Regions from separate parts of the Nonomuraea sp. NPDC050153 genome, predicted to be linked through region 1. Evidence: riboswitches for the same ligand, from Rfam matches in the RefSeq annotation. Region 1 holds a riboswitch; the other holds the start of a gene.
The links. A riboswitch is a leader RNA that binds a small molecule or an ion and turns the genes downstream of it on or off. The one in region 1 is predicted to bind cyclic di-AMP.
Positions count from the first base shown of each region.

Region 1 (7,877 bases):
TAGCTCGGCGACATCCTCGTCCGTCAACGAGGAGGGTTCGGCCAGCACACGGGTGGCCACCGCGATCAGCGCCGCTTCGCGAGCATCAGTGGAGGTGCCCTGACGGGCGAGGGCGATGTCGGCCTCGCTCAACCCTGCCGCCCGGCCCGCCACGGCGTGTGCGTCGAGGCAGAGACCGCAACCGATCCATTCCTGCAGGGCGAGTGAGATCTTCTCGCTGAGAGCGCGGGGCAGCTTGCTGCGCTTCATGGCCCGCGACAGGTCCAAGTAGCCCTGGAGCAGGGCCGGCGAGTGCGCCATGGTGGAAACCATCTCACCGGCCGAACCACTGCGGCTGATGATGTCATCCAGCAACTCCCGGGACTTCGCTGGTGCTTCTGCAGGGTCGAGCGCGTTCAACCGTCGCATGTCATCTCCCTCTTCAGGTCGCGTCGAAGATACCATACCCTCCCTGGGTATACCTTTAGCTGGAGGATCCCCTTGGCATGCCCTGTCCGGCCGAGCGCTTCGGTCGGCGAATGCGGGTACGACCTGAGGCCAGAAGCGCGCCGATAGGACCATTCCGACGCGGGTACTGCCCGCTCGGCTTACGCTTCCGGCGCCGCCTTTCCCAGCGGAGAGATCTACCCTCCGCGCAGACCCGCGCAGAGTTGGGCGACTTCCTCCTCGGCGTACGGAGGCACGTATGAGCTCTTCAAGCCCACGGTCCGTCATGTCGAGCCGCGTGGACGGCACGCGCGAAACTCTGACGTTGATCGATCGAGTCGCCGGCCGCGCATTGACCTCCTCGGCAGGCATGCCGTCCAGGGTGAAGGTGACGATGCCGCACCGCTCGGCCCCCAGGTCGTGCACGTGGCAGCCGAGCAGTTCCGCCTGCTGCTCCCGCAGGTGGTCCGCCGGCGCGTAGACCCGGTCCCGGACGTTCTCGAGCCCCCTGGCGAGCGCCTCGTCGATGGCCGCGCCCAGGCCGAGCCGGGCGGCAACGCTGTACTCCCAGTTCTCGAAGCGGGCGCGCGCCTGGCTGCGCCTTGTAGCGCGACGGCGCTGTCCAGCGGGCGCCGTGCAGGTCCAGGAAAGGCGGGTCGAGCCGGTCGAGCGCCGCACGCCGTACATAGATCAGACCTGTGCCGCGAGGAGCGCGTAGATACTTGCGACCGGTGGTGGAGCAGGGCGCCGACGAGCAGACCGGCTACGGCGGCATGCGTCCACAACCGATGCCGATCCGATGAATCCCAGCGTAGGGCCACAGAGGCCACGCTTCGACGCTATACGACGACGGGCGGTGCCGGGATTTCCCCGCACCGCCCGTCCTCCCTTGACCATCGCACCGGCAAGGTGTCTTCCCGTCAGGCCTTGTATTCGGGGTAGCCGTAGCCGACAACCTGGGACTTGGGCCGGATCCGCTGCTCCACCCTGCCGTTGCCGGTGTTGCCCTCGATCGTGGTGATCGTGCCGTTGCCGTTGTCCTGCTTGACCAGACCCATGTGGTCGATGCCGGTCACGCTCTTGCCGTTCCAGTCGTAGAAGACCACCGCGCCGGGCTTGGCGAGGGCGCCCCAGCGCTTGTTGGCCTTGAACCACTTCGCCCAGGTGACCGTGTAGGCGTCCCAGCCCATGGTGGTCCGGGCGCCGGCCTTCGCACCCACCCAGGAGACGAACATGGCGCACCACGGGGCGTTGGCGTACAGCTGCAGGGTGCCGCCGTCGCGAGCCAAGGTCTCTGCCGCCCGCGGCGAGGACATGTACCAGCGGTGGAACAGGGTTCCGCCACCCGCGGCGTTCTCGGTCACACCGATCTGCGACTCGGCGATCTTCAGCACCGCCTGGGCGGTCACCTGGCGGGCGGCCGTCTGCGGCGCGGCATGGGAGGAGACGGCATTAGATCGCGAAGACTGCGCATCGGTCTGATGGCCGGCGGCGAAGACCGGGGTGCCGGCGAGGACCACGCCGGCCACGACGCTCATCCCGACGGCGAAGCGGGAAAGCCTTGCGGACGTCACGGCACCGGCGAAGACATTCTTGACCATTACTGAGAGATTGCTCCTTGCTTCCATGCCGCCTACCGGGTTAGCTGACGGGTTCGGGCGTGGAAGTGCCCTACGGAGCGCCCATACGGTGCGCGCCGATTCACCCCAGGGAGATTGGGTCCCCGGCTCCGCGAGATCGCGAATTCGGCGGCCGCGCCACCTTGTGGACTCGATGTTCACGCTGGTGAGACGCGGTCTCGGCAATACGGGAGGCGTCGCTCGGCATCGAGTGCTGCCAGGCGTACGCCTTGGGTCATTGAAGGTAAGCGAATCGCATAGAAAGATGCAAGCCACGTTCGGGAACAGGAAACAGGATCTCCTATCCTGTAGGCCAAATACGAGAGAATTTTTACCTACTCCCGTGCTTTTCAGGTCACATCGTGCAGAGAAGGGGGCGAGAGCTTCGCGAGGATCGGCAAGGCCCGCTCCGCCCGCAACGGGTCGATCGGGAGTACGTGGCGTGCCCACCAGCGGGACGTCTCCGGAGCCGGAGACGCTTCGGTGAGGCCGGGCGCGTACTCGTCGAAGGGAGGGTCGTACACGTACCCGACGATGACCCCGTGTCGGCGCAGTTTTCGGATCGCACGTTCACGATCCTCGACAAGGAGCGGCACCCGGAACAGAGGCTGCTCCAGCTGCTCCAGCACCGCCGGCGCGACCGTCTTCAACTCGGCGAGCCGGTGTACGCCGGCAAGCCTGCGCCCACGCTGCGCCTCGAGCGTCTTCATCCGGCGCAGTCCGTAGGCCTCGATCAGTGATCCCTGGCGCATGCGATAGCGATGGTTGTCCGCGCACACCCAGGCGTCCAAGGCGTCCAGCCCGGGGCATTCCATGCCTCCGACGGCCAGTCGCGGCGCGAGCGCCATGCGCCGAAGCGCGATCCGGTGGCCTTCACGCCGCTCGTTCAGGCCCAGCGCCTGGGCCAGCCACCAGGCCGGGCCGCTGAGGGCTGTGGCCGAAACGGCGTTGCGAGCGATCATCTTGGCCATGACACCCAACTCGGCGAGCGGGAATCTCCGCGAAAGCCAGCGCGTACGCAGTGCCTGCAATGCCGGGCGATCATCCGGTTGCGCCATCGCCACGATTCCGCCCGGGGCGGCGCCTGGATGTTTGGACAGGCTGAAGACACCGGCATCGCCGAATGCTCCGACCGGCACTCCCATCACCGTCGTCTGCATGGCGTGCGCGGCATCTTCTATGAGAGGGATGCCGCGTTGGGCGCACATTCCGCCCAGGGCGATGATGTCGTCCGGCAGGCCGTACAGGTGAGTGGACAGCACCCCGTCGAAACGCAGCCCGTCCACGGCTCGGGTGTCGATGTTGCCGTTGCGGGGATTCGTCGGGGCGATGACCGGTCGCAGCCCCGCGGCCAGCACCAGGAACAGGATTTCGTCCGGCGAGATCGCCGACATCAGCAGGCGCTGCCCAGGCGACATCCAGTGCCGTAACGCGATGAACAGGCCGAACCTGTTCGAGGGCACGTACAGGCACTCTCGGCCCAGCCGGGAGGCGAACTCCGCTTCGATTCGTTCGAACACCGGTCACCTCGAGTCACGCGCTCGCGGCGGAGGGCCCCGCATCATACAACTATGAAACATAGTATTTAGCTGGAGCAAGGTGACAATCGGGGCATCTCAGGAGCGAAATGCACAGGGGATGATGGTCCTGAACTACTACGCACCATAGGCGATGCGTCTATGCTGGTGGCATGACGCGAGCAGAACGGGTGATCCTGCGCCTGATGCTGCTCGTGGTCGTGGCCCTCGGCGTCGTGGCGATGCATACGCTCGGCCACATCAATGGGCATGCGGACCTGCCACCTGCCGGGAGCCACGTCGCCATGCATGCCGTTCCCTCCGAGGCCGGCATCGCCGCCGGAGAAGAGTCCCATGAGGGCGCCGGTGCCGGCTGGGTGTGCCTGGCGATCCTCGGCACGGCTCTGACCCTGTTGTTGTTCCGGCTGGGCACCCGTGACGTCCTCGGTGCGTCGGGCCCCGCCAGCCTGTCGCTTCGGCTCTGGTCCAGGTTCCTTCGCGCGCCGCCGATCCGGTCGCTGACGCGCACGGTCGTGCTCCGGATCTAGACGGGGATCCGGCCCCCTGAGGGCCCGAGGTCTCCCTTCCGGCACGATCTTTCAAGCGAGGAATCACTGTGGACATCGATCGACGCACCATGCTCAGAACCGGTATCGGCCTGCTCGGCGGGGCGGCTCTGGCCGCCTGCAGCCCGAGCCGTAATACCACGGCATCCCCATTCGTCAGCCCGACCGGCGCGCAGGTGCGCGCCGTCGAGCAGGCCCGAAAGCCGGGCGTGGTCAAGGACGTTCGGCTGGTGGCCGCCGAGACCCAGGCCGACCTCGGCGGTGTGACGGTGCGGACCTGGGCCTACGACGGCCGCGTCCCCGGCACCCCGATCCGCGTCACCGCAGGCGAAGTGGTGCGGGCCCGCCTGTCCAACCGGCTGCCTGCCGACACCACCGTCCACTGGCACGGCCTCGCCCTGCGCAACGACGCCGACGGCGTGCCCGGCGTCACCCAACCACCCGTCAGGACGGGCACGGAGTTCACCTACGAGTTCACCGCCGCCCACCCCGGCACGTACTGGTTCCACCCGCACTCCGGCACCCAGCTCGACCGGGGCCTGTACGCCCCGCTGATCGTCGAGGACCCGCGCGAGCCGCTCGGCTACGACGAGGAATGGACGATCGTTCTCGACGACTGGCTCGACGGTGTCACGGGCACCCCGGACGAGGTCCTGGCCGAGCTGTCCCGCGGCATGGGGGGCATGGACCACGGCGGCATGCCCGGCATGACGAGCACGACGCCCAGCCCGTCGTCCGGGATGGGCGAGCACATGCTGATGGGCGCCACGAGCCTGCTGCTCGGCGGCGACGCGGGCGACGTACGCTACCCGCACTTCCTGATCAACGGCCGCCTCCCCACCGACCCCGAGACCCTCACCGCCAAGCCGGGCACCCGGCTGCGCATCCGCCTGATCAACGCCGGCGGCGACACCGCCTTCCGAGTCGCCCTGGCCGCTCACCGGCTGACCGTCACCCACACCGACGGATTCCCCACCGTGCCCGCCGACACCGACGCGCTGCTCATCGGCATGGGCGAGCGCTACGACGTGCTCGTCACGCTCAAGGACGGCGTCTTCCCCCTGGTCGCGCTGGCCGAAGGCAAGAACGCCCTCGCCCGCGCACTGATCCGTACCAGCAAGCGGACCGCCGTCCCCAAGCCGGACCTGCGCCCCCGTGAGCTGGACGGCGACGTCATCCGCTACGCCAAGCTGCACCCTCACGAGTCGGTACGGCTGGCGCCCGAACAGCCGGACCGCACCGTGAAACTGGAGCTCACCGGGAGAATGATGGCCTACGACTGGGCGATCAACGGCCGCAAGTACGACCCGAAGACCATCACCCCGATCCGGTCAGGAGAACGGGTGCGGCTGTCGTTCGTCAACCGCACGGCGATGTGGCACCCCATGCACCTGCACGGCCACACCTTCGCCCTGCCCACCGGCGTCCGCAAGGACACCGCCATCGTGCTGCCGAACTCCACCCTCGACGTCGACTTCCAGGCCGACAATCCGGGCATCTGGATGATCCACTGCCACAACGTCTACCACGCAGAGTCCGGCATGATGACGCTGCTCGGATACCAGCCGACCTGATCCGGCTAACATTCGGCTGAACGGACGGATCGCCGGGAGGATCCCGATGACGCGGCGCAAGCTGGGACAGTTGGAAGCCGAGGTGCTCGCCGTGTTGGCGGGTGCGGACGCCTTCCTGTCCACCGGCGAGCGGCTGGGCGGCGCGCCCGCGCACACCACGATCAACACTATCCTGTTCCGACTGCTGGACAAGGGCCTGGTGATACGGGAGCGGCGCGGGCGCGGCTTCGCCTACCGCCTCACCGCCAACGAGTCCGGGCTGGCGGCCGAGCGCATGTTCGGCCACCTCCGCCTGGCCCACGATCCGTCGGATGTCCTGAGCCACTTCGTCCACGGGCTGAGCCCAGCCGAAGAGGCCGCGCTCCGGGCCGTGCTCCGGGCCGTGCTCGACGACCGCTCATGAGCCCGGAGTCATTCCTCCCGGCGCTGGTGCTGGCGGCACTGACCTTGCTGCTGAGCCGGCGACAGCCACGCCTGCATCCGAAGTGGGTCGCACGGGCCGTGGTCATCCTCTCCGCCAGCACGGCGCTGGCGGTCATCGGCACGCTCGTGCTGATCATCGTGGTCGCCGCCTACCCGAACGAGGGCGGGCACGGCTCTGCTCCGCTCCCTCTGGCGTTCACGTCCGCGGCCCTGCTGGCTCTCACCATCGTCCACGCCCTTGCCGCGGCCTGGCGCTGGCGGCGTGACCTCAGAACGGCCACCGGTCTGGTGAACGATGAGCGCCCGTTCGCCATAGCCGTACCGGGCAGGCAGGGCGGTGTCGCGGTCTCGACCGGCCTGCTCGGACTGCTGTCCGGCCGAGAGCTCGAGGTGGTCTTCCGCCACGAGGAGACCCACCTCAGGCACCGCCACCACCTGTATCTCGCGGTGGCAACCGTCACCGCCAAGATCTTCCCACCCCTTGCCCTCGCCACCGGCGCACTGCGCTACACGCTGGAACGGTGGGCGGACGAGGACGCCGCCGCGGCCGTGGGCGACCGGAAGCTGACCGCGCGCACGATCGCCAAGGTCGCCCTCGCGTATTCAAGCGCCACGCCGCAGGCCGGGTTCGCCTCCAGCCACACCGGCCGGCGCGTGGCCGCGCTGCTGAGCGAGACGCCCCCCGACAGCCGAGTGGCGGGCCCGCTGCTCCTCGGCGGAAGCTGGATGATGATGGGCGGCACCGTCACCTCCGCCCTGCAACTGCACCATCTCGGGCTCTTGCTCCTGCTCGCCTAGACAGCCGCGCGATCGAGGGATAAGGCACGAGTCCGCCCGGACGTCGCCGAAGATCACGAAGCACGAGTTCGGGCAGGGAGAACGGCTCGGTCACCGGACCCGTGGCGGGCAGTACGGCGGCCGTCCGCCGGAGGAACCGCCCCGAAGACCAGTCGGTGCGTGCCGACATGGAGACCTATGACGAGTCGCCCGCCGGGGCGTAGCACACGAGCCAGTTCCTGCGGGGAGACCTCACTGCCGGGAGCAGCTATGACGCATGCGGCGTCAAAGGAGTGGTCGACGTACGGAAGGCGTCGCGTGTCGCCTCTGAACGTGGCCACGTTGGTCAGGCCTTGACGTCGGACGCGCGCCATGGTGCGGTCGAGGTTCTCCTGCCGGACGTCGAAGAGGTCGAGCCTGCCGTTGGTGCCGAGTCTCTTGGCCACGTCAAGGGCGTATGAGCCGGCGCCCAGGCCAACCGCCAGGATTCGCTCCCCTGGTCGAGGGTTGAGCACATCACACACCCGGTGACGCGCGGCGAACGCGCGCGGAACGAACAGTCGGACGAAGGCACGCCGGCCGCATCGGCACGACGTGGAGCGGCGTCGGCGCAACCATGCCGCGCCCATCACCGCCAACCCCGCGATGGCGAGCATCCCGGCAGGTTTCATGACGAGCTTTCCGTTCACCCGAACAGGCTACGACGGTCAATAGTATATTTTGACGGATCAAGGCAGAGAACCCGCTGGGGCAAGGCCAATCCCTAGGCCCCCACACCAGATCAGCTACTATCAGTAATAGCATCAAGCCATGGGAGAGGCACGGCATGCGGAGTCTCGGCGATCTCGAAGCCACGATCATGGACCGCTTGTGGTCGTGGCAGCGGCCCGCCTCCGTTCGCGAGGTTCTGGAGAACCTGCAACACGACCGGTCGATCGCCTACACCACGGTGATGACGGTCATGGACAAGCTCCA
Region 1 covers NZ_JBITJQ010000018.1:45,677-53,553, reverse strand. Annotated here, with positions in the region: gene ACIBQ1_RS35660 (carboxymuconolactone decarboxylase family protein) at 1-408, opposite strand, end outside; gene ACIBQ1_RS35655 (CHAP domain-containing protein) at 1,347-2,027, opposite strand; cyclic di-AMP (ydaO/yuaA leader) riboswitch at 2,042-2,187, opposite strand; gene ACIBQ1_RS35650 (DegT/DnrJ/EryC1/StrS family aminotransferase) at 2,396-3,565, opposite strand; gene ACIBQ1_RS35645 (hypothetical protein) at 3,754-4,110, shown strand; gene ACIBQ1_RS35640 (multicopper oxidase family protein) at 4,179-5,702, shown strand; gene ACIBQ1_RS35635 (BlaI/MecI/CopY family transcriptional regulator) at 5,749-6,105, shown strand; gene ACIBQ1_RS35630 (M56 family metallopeptidase) at 6,102-6,923, shown strand; gene ACIBQ1_RS35625 (methyltransferase domain-containing protein) at 6,977-7,531, opposite strand; gene ACIBQ1_RS35620 (BlaI/MecI/CopY family transcriptional regulator) at 7,729-7,877, shown strand, end outside.

Region 2 (7,877 bases), on a different contig from region 1:
GACGTGCTCGCGGCAATGTCACGGTCGGTCTCATATCGAGGCCGGTCTTTTGACGATGCAGATCAGAAGGTCGTCGACCATGTAAGAGAGTACGGTTTCGTCACCAACCAGACAATACGCCGCCTCTTCGATATTCACGTCTACGCCGCTCGCGACCTGCTGAACAGCCTGCGCGAGCGGCAAATCATCGAAAAGATAGGAGATGCGAGAGGAGGTACCGGGGTCAAGTACGGCCCAGGGCCGAAGTTTCCCAGGAGCAGGTCCTGAATCCCCGTCGAGCGAACGGGGGGTCGAAGGGGGCGTGAGCCCCCTGGAAGGCGCTGCCCGAGGCTCCCTCGCGCGCAGCGCCCCATTGCAGAGGACCTTGCTGTTCCCCCCCGGAAACCCCGGTAATCCCGCTCAGGCGGTTTCGTGGCCGGCGCGGAGGAGGCCGTACGTGACCGCCTGCTCGAGTGCCTGCCAGGACGCGTCGATGATGTTCTCCGCCACCCCGACCGTGGCCCACTCGGACGTGTCGTCGCTGGAGGTGATGAGGACGCGGGTGATGGCGCCCGTCCCGTGGGTGCCCTCGAGTATGCGGACCTTGTAGTCCACCAGCTCCAGCTTCGCCAGCTCGGGGTACAGCTTCTCCAGCGCCAGCCGCACGGCCTTGTCCAGGGCGTTGACGGGGCCGTTGCCCTCGCCCGTGGCGACGATGCGCTCGCCCTTGGCGTGGAGCTTGACGGTGGCCTCGCTGACCAGTTCGCCGCCCTTCGTGCGCTCCACGATCACGCGCCACGACTCGACCTCGAAGTGGCGCTTGCGCTCCCCGTGCACGGTGTCGCGCAGCAGCAGCTCGAACGACGCGTCCGCGGCCTCGAAGGTGAATCCGCGCGACTCCAGGTCCTTGACCCGTTCGACCAGGGTCTTGGTGTGGTCGGGGGTGAGGTCGTAGCCGAGTTCGCGGCCCTTGAGCTCGACCGAGGCGCGGCCGGCCATGTCGGAGACGAGCATGCGCATGTCGTTGCCGACGGCGGCGGGGTCGATGTGCTGGTAGAGGTTGGGGTCGACCTTGATGGCGCTGGCGTGCAGGCCGGCCTTGTGGGCGAAGGCGGAGGTGCCGACGTACGGGGCGTGGGAGTTGGGGGTGACGTTGGTGACCTCGGTGATCGCGTGGGCGATGCGGGTCATGTCGGCCAGCGCCGCCTCGGGGACGAGGTCGAAGCCGCGCTTGAGCTGGAGGTTCGCCACGACGGTGAAGAGGTTGGCGTTGCCGGAACGCTCGCCGTAGCCGTTCGCGCAGCCCTGGACGTGCGTGGCCCCGGCCTTGACGGCGGCCAGGGTGTTGGCGACGGCGCAGCCGGTGTCGTCGTGGCAGTGGATGCCGACGCGGGCGCTGGTCTGGACGGCCTCGTGGACGATCTCGGCGAGTTCGTCGGGGAGCATGCCGCCGTTCGTGTCGCACAGGGCGATGACGTCGGCCCCGGCTTCGGCGGCGGTCCGCAGGACTTCGAGCGCGTAGGCTGGGTTGGACTTGTAGCCGTCGAAGAAGTGCTCGGCGTCGAGGAAGACTCGCTGTCCCCCCGCACGAAGGTGAGAGACCGTGTCGCGGATCATCGCGAGGTTCTCCTGGAGAGTCGTGCGGAGGGCCAGCTCCACGTGCCGGTCGTGACTCTTGGCGACAAGGGTCACGACCGGCGCGCCGGATTCGCGCAACGCGGCCACCAATGGGTCGTCGGCTGCCTTCACACCGGCCCGGCGGGTCGCACCGAACGCGGCGAGTTGCGCATGCTTCAGGTCGAGCTCTGTTCGAGCCCGCCTGAAGAACTCTGTGTCCTTGGGGTTGGCGCCCGGCCAGCCCCCCTCGATGAAACCGACGCCCAGACCGTCCAAGTGGCGCGCGACGGCGAGCTTGTCGGCGACGGTGAGGTTGAGCCCCTCCTGTTGGGCGCCGTCACGCAGCGTCGTGTCGTATACGTGGAAGCGGTCGTCGGCCATGAGTCTCTCTTCTCTGGAAGTCCTCTGGAAAGCAAAAAGACCCCTCACGGACGTGAGAGGTCTGCGCGCTGGCGGTGTCCTTTGTCAGCCAGCGCGCCTGCCGATAATGAGCAGACCGTAGAACATGGTGCCGCCCAGTCTGCCACATGCATTCACCATGTGGCACATCGATCTCAGCTTCTGGGACAAGCCTTTACACGGTGACACCGTCGCCACCTGTGATGACGCGCTCGAGCGTGGCCGGATCGAACACCTCGTCGCCCAGCAACTGCCCGTCGAGCAGCACCGTGGGCGTGCCCTGGAGCCGTACCTTCGCGGTCTCCGCCAGATGGGCCTGCGCGTACGACTGCGACCTGACGCACTCGTCCACCGACGCCCCCGCCCGCCGGGCGGCCTTGACCAGATCCTCGACGGCGAACCCGGACGCCTCGCCGTGCGGCACGGGCTGCATGGCGTACAGCTCGTCCCTGAAGGTGAGCCAGTTCTCCTCGGGGACGCAGCGGGCGGCAGCGGCGGCGCGGATGGAGTTCGAGCGCATGGGCTCGTCCTGGAAGATCGTCACCGGGTGGAAGACGACCTTGACCTTGCCCTCCATGGCGAGTTTCCTGATGGTGCCGTCTACCTTGGCGTGCATGTCCTTGCAGATCGGGCAGTCGAAGTCCTCGTACAGGTCCAGCACGGGAGCCTCGCCGCCCCGGTCGGCGAGGACCATCGAACCGTCCATCTGCCGGGTCAGCCGCACCCCCTCGGACGACCGGCCAGGCTCCGAGAACGACAGCACCCCGAGTACGGCGATGGCCACGCACGCGAGCGCCACCGCCAGCAACCGCTTCATCATCAGCCCACTCTCACCTCGTTGATCGCGCAGACCTTACCCGATGCCGAAAGAATGGACGTATGAAGGCATACCTCCTCGATCCCGCTGTAGCACGATACGTCGTTGCCCACACGACGCCGCCCGACCCGCTGCTGGACGAGCTGGCGAAGGAGACGGCCCGGGCCACCGGGGACGCCGCCGGCATGCAGATCTCCCCCGACCAGGGCACCTTCCTGACCATGATCACCCAGCTCGTGGCGCCGCGGGTGGTCGTCGAGGTGGGGACGTTCACCGGCTACTCGTCCGTGTGCATCGCCAGGGGCCTGTCCGGCGGGCGGCTGCACTGCTTCGACGTGAGCGAGGAGTGGACCTCCATCGCCCGCCGCTACTGGCGCGAGGCCGGGGTGGACGACCGCGTGACGCTCACGCTCGGGCCCGCGCTGGAGACGCTCGCCTCCTTCGACCAGACCGTCGACCTGGCCTTCCTCGACGCCGACAAGGGCAACTACCCCGGCTACTACGAGCTGCTCATGGAGCGCCTGCGGCCCGGCGGGCTGATCGTGGCGGACAACACCCTGCGCAGGGGGCACGTGGCGGACCCGGCGCGCGAGGAGCCGACAACCGTGGAGATCCGGCGGTTCAACGACCTGGTGATCGAGGATCCGCGGGTGACCGTGCTCATGATGCCGGTCGCGGACGGGATGACCCTGATCAGGAAGAACTAGGCGGGGCGGCCGGGCCCTCGCGGACCCGGCCGGCCCAACTAGACGATCTTGTGGATCCAGTTGTGCGTGTCGGGGCGGGCGCCGTACTGGATGCCCACCAGTTCCTCGCGCACCCGCAGCGTCACCGGGCCGGGGTTGCCGTCGGCGACGCTCCAGGCGCGGTCGGCGCCCTTCACCGTGCCCACCGGCGTGACCACGGCCGCCGTCCCGCACGCGAACACCTCGGTGAGCTCCCCGGACTCGCACCCGGCCTGCCACTCGTCGACCGAGATGAGGCGCTCCTCGGCCTCCAGGCCCAGGTCAGCGGCCAGCGCCAGGATGGAGTCCCTGGTGATGCCGGGCAGCAGGGTGCCGGTCAGCGCGGGGGTGACGAGCTTGTCGCCGAAGACGAAGAACAGGTTCATCCCGCCCATCTCCTCGACGTACTTGTGCTCGTGGGCGTCCAGCCACACCACCTGGTCGCAGCCGTTCTCCACCGCCTGCCGCTGCGCGACGAACGCGGCCGCGTAGTTCCCGCCGCACTTCGCGAAGCCCGTGCCGCCGGGGGCGGCCCGCGTGTACTCGGTGGACAGCCAGACGGAGACGGGCTTGAGCCCACCCGTGAAGTACGAGGCCGCCGGGGAGGCGATGACCATGTACTTGTACGACTTCGACGGGTAGTTGACGCCGAGCCCCGCCTGGGTGGCGATCATGAAGGGGCGCAGGTAGAGGCTGTGGCCCTCGGTCGTGGGCACCCATTCCTTGTCGGTCTCCACGAGGAGTTCGAGCGACTCGACGAACGCCTCCTCCGGCAGCTCCGGCATGGCCATCCGGACCGCGGAGTGGTTGAAGCGGGCGGCGTTCGCGTACGGGCGGAACGTGACGATCGAGCCGTTGGTCTGGCGATAGGCCTTGAGCCCCTCGAACAGTTCCTGCGCGTAGTGGAAGACCGAGGTGGCCGGGTCGAGCGAGAGCGGGCCGTACGGCACCAGCTCGGCGTCGTGCCAGCCCTGCCCCTCGGTGTAGTCGATCGAGATCATGTGATCCGTGAAGGTCTGCCCGAAGCCGGGGTTCGCCAGTACCTGCTCCCGCTCGGCCGCGGTGCGAGCGTGGTCGGATAGCTGCACGTCGAAGCTGAGCTTTTGAGCGATGGTCATGACGTCGGTCCTTCTCTCTGCGAATCTGCCCAAATCTACAGAAACCTGTGGATCGGTGCTGATGGGCGGGACTGCCCGGAGGACAGTCCCGTACTTCCTATTGTCTCGCCATATGGGATGGCAAGCGGCCAATGGGGCGGTCACCCCTTTTGGACGCAAAAAAGCGCCTGGCGGCCCTCTTCGGACCACCAGGCGCGTTGGAGGCTAGGCGGTCCTAGCCGGATACTCGCGCGGTGATGTCGTCACCGATCTCGTGAGTGGTGCGACCCGCCCAGCCGGCCAGCCGCTCAAGGATGTCCTCGGCGACCGCCTGCTCGACCTTGGCCGACTCGGCGTGCAGGCCGAGGTGGTCGAGGAGCATGGCGACGGACAGGATGGTCGCGGTCGGGTCGGCCTTGCCCTGGCCGGCGATGTCGGGCGCGCTGCCGTGCACCGGCTCGAACATGCTCGGCGCGGACCGCTCGGGGTTGATGTTGCCGCTGGCGGCCAGGCCGATGCCGCCGGCGATGGCGGCGCCCAGGTCGGTGATGATGTCCCCGAACAGGTTGTCGGTGACGACCACGTCGAACCGCTCCGGCTGGGACACGAAGAACATCGAGGCCGCGTCGATGTGGCAGTAGTCGGTCGTGACGTCGGGGTATTCCGCCGCGAGGCGGTTGACCGTGCGCTGCCACAGGTCACCGGCGAAGGTGAGGACGTTAGTCTTGTGGACGAGCGTCAGCTTCTTGCGCGGCCGCGTGGCGGCCTTCTCGAACGCGTACCGCACCACGCGCTCGACGCCGTAGGCGGTGTTGAGCGACTCCTGGGTGGCGATCTCGTACGGGGTGCCGCGCCGCATGGCGCCGCCGGTGCCCGCGTAGAGGCCCTCGGTGCCCTCGCGGACGACGATCATGTCGATGTCGTCCGCCGTGGTGTCGGCCAGCGGGGTGGTCACGCCGGGGAACAGCTTGACCGGGCGCAGGTTGACGTAGTGGTCGAACTCGAAGCGGATCCGGAGCAGCAGGTCGCGCTCAAGGATGCCCGGCGGCACACTGGGGTCGCCCACCGCGCCGAGCAGGATCGCGTCGTAGCCGCGCAGCTCTTCGAGCACGCTGTCGGGCAGCGTCTCACCGGTACGGTGATAGCGGGCGGCCCCCAGGTCGTAGTGGGTGGGCTCGAACTTCGTGCCAACTGCCTCCAGGACCTTGAGCCCTTCGGCCACGACCTCGGTGCCGATCCCATCGCCGGGGATGACGGCCAGACGGATGTTACGCGACTCCATGGGCGGTACCTTACCGCGTCGTCTCGCCTGACGAACACGTCATCTCATTTTTCGGACGCCCACTTTGTCCGTATTGCGGTTTTTTGACCGTTTCGTTAAAGTCGGCGACCAGCCTAATCCGCGCAGCCGTTGCGTGGAGTCGGGGACCCACTTCCCCCTGGGGCGAGTCGGCATCCCCATGCCGTAGGGCTACTTCCAGGCCCGAGCCCGTCAGCTAACCCGGCCGGCCACTTGGAAGGACAGACCCCTGTCTCGAATCGCCATCGTCCTGGCGGCGGGCGCCGCCGGGCTCATTCTGGCCACCCCAGCCCACGCCGCGACCACCCCCGAAAACCCCACCACCCTGACCGGCGCCCAGATCAAGAAAATCCAGGAGAAGCAGGGGCCGAAACCCGCCTGGAAGATCGCCCTCAAGTTCGCCATGAGCAAGCGCGGCACACCGTACGTGTGGGGCGGCACCAGCCCGAGCGGATACGACTGCTCCGGGCTCATGCTCAGGGCCTACGAGCACGCCGGGATCGAACTGCCCCGCACCGCGGCCGAACAGTACTCCGCGTTCGGCAGGAAGATCTCCTGGGAGCACCTCAAACCCGGCGATCTCGTCTTCTTCCACGGCCTCGGGCATGTCGGGATGATCTCCCGGCCCGGCTACATGGTCCACTCGCCGCGCACGGGCGACGTGGTCAAGGAAGAGCGCCTGAGCCAATGGCGCCGCGACTCCTTCGTGGGTGGCGTCCGCCCCGACCCCAAGGGCGTACGGCTCTGGTCCAAGCTCCAGAAGCAGCGCGAGGACACGCCCACCACGCTCACGGCCACCCTGTAGAAGGCACCGGCGTCCGCCTCCCCGCGTGCGGTCAGGGGAGGCGGGCGTCGAAGATGAGGTCCCAGGCGCGGGTCCTGGCGTGGGCCACCGCGCCCAGCAGGACGCCGCTGTCGCCCAGCGTGCTGGCCACCACCGACGGCCGCAGCGGGCCGAGCTCGGCGATGCGGCTCTTGATGGCCGCTCCCAGGAGGTCGAGGTTGCGGCCCACGCCGCCGCTGAGCACGATCACCTCCGGGTCCAGCACGGCCGCGACCGCCACCAGCAGGCCGCCGATGCGGCGCCCCTCGGCCTCCACCACCGAGCGGGCCACGCCGTCGCCGGCTGCCGCCGCGGCGAAGACCTCCTTGGCCGTGTCCAGGGTCAGGCCGGCGGCACGGGCGGCGCGGACCACGCCGGGCGCGGCGGCCACCGCCTCCGTGGCGCCGTGCGCCAGGGCGTGGTCGGCCGGTGGCGCCGGGTCCTCGGCCGCGGGCACGTACGAGACCTCCCCCGCCGCTCCTTTGGCGCCCACGTACAGCTCGCCGTTGATCACGATGCCCATCCCGACGCCGGTCCCGATGGACACCAGCGCGAAGTTCGACTTGCCGCGCCCCTCCCCGTGCACGTGCTCGCCGACGGCGGCCAGGTTGATGTCGTTCTCGATGACGAGCTCGACCTCCAACGCGGCGCGCAGGCGCTCGGCCAGGTCGGGGCCGGGCAGGTTGGGGGCGAACTCCAGGCGGCCGAGCGCCGGGTCGTACACGCCGGGCGATCCGACGACGGCGCAGGCGATGGCGGGCCAGTCGGCCTCGGCCTCGCGGGCGGCGGCCCGGCACAGCTCCCCGACCAGGACGGCCAGCTCGGCGGAGGTGCGGGCGGTGTTGCGCAGGTCTCTGCGGCCGGCGAAGGTCCCGCGCAGGTCGGCGACGGCGACCCGGATCCAGTCGCGCCCGATGTCGACGCCGGCGACGTGGGTGGCGGCGGCGTTGACGTCGTACAGGGACGTGACCGGCCCGGGGCGGCCGGAGACCTCGCCGACGAGGTGGACCAGCCCGTCCTCCTCCAGCCCTGCCAGGGCCGCGGACACCGTGGGCTTCGACAGGCCGGTGATCTTGGCGAGGTCGGCGCGCGAGGCGGGGCCGTGCTCCTGAAGATGGTC
Region 2 covers NZ_JBITJQ010000008.1:282,418-290,294, reverse strand. Annotated here, with positions in the region: gene ACIBQ1_RS22585 (hypothetical protein) at 1-267, shown strand, start outside; gene cimA (citramalate synthase) at 400-1,977, opposite strand; gene ACIBQ1_RS22575 (DsbA family protein) at 2,171-2,815, opposite strand; gene ACIBQ1_RS22570 (O-methyltransferase) at 2,875-3,519, shown strand; gene ACIBQ1_RS22565 (branched-chain amino acid aminotransferase) at 3,558-4,655, opposite strand; gene ACIBQ1_RS22560 (3-isopropylmalate dehydrogenase) at 4,870-5,916, opposite strand; cyclic di-AMP (ydaO/yuaA leader) riboswitch at 6,017-6,160, shown strand; gene ACIBQ1_RS22555 (C40 family peptidase) at 6,338-6,739, shown strand; gene ACIBQ1_RS22550 (ROK family protein) at 6,771-7,877, opposite strand, start outside.
Region 2: it holds a riboswitch for cyclic di-AMP, as region 1 does, so the genes downstream of both, ACIBQ1_RS22555 (C40 family peptidase) here and ACIBQ1_RS35655 (CHAP domain-containing protein) in region 1, are expected to answer to the same signal.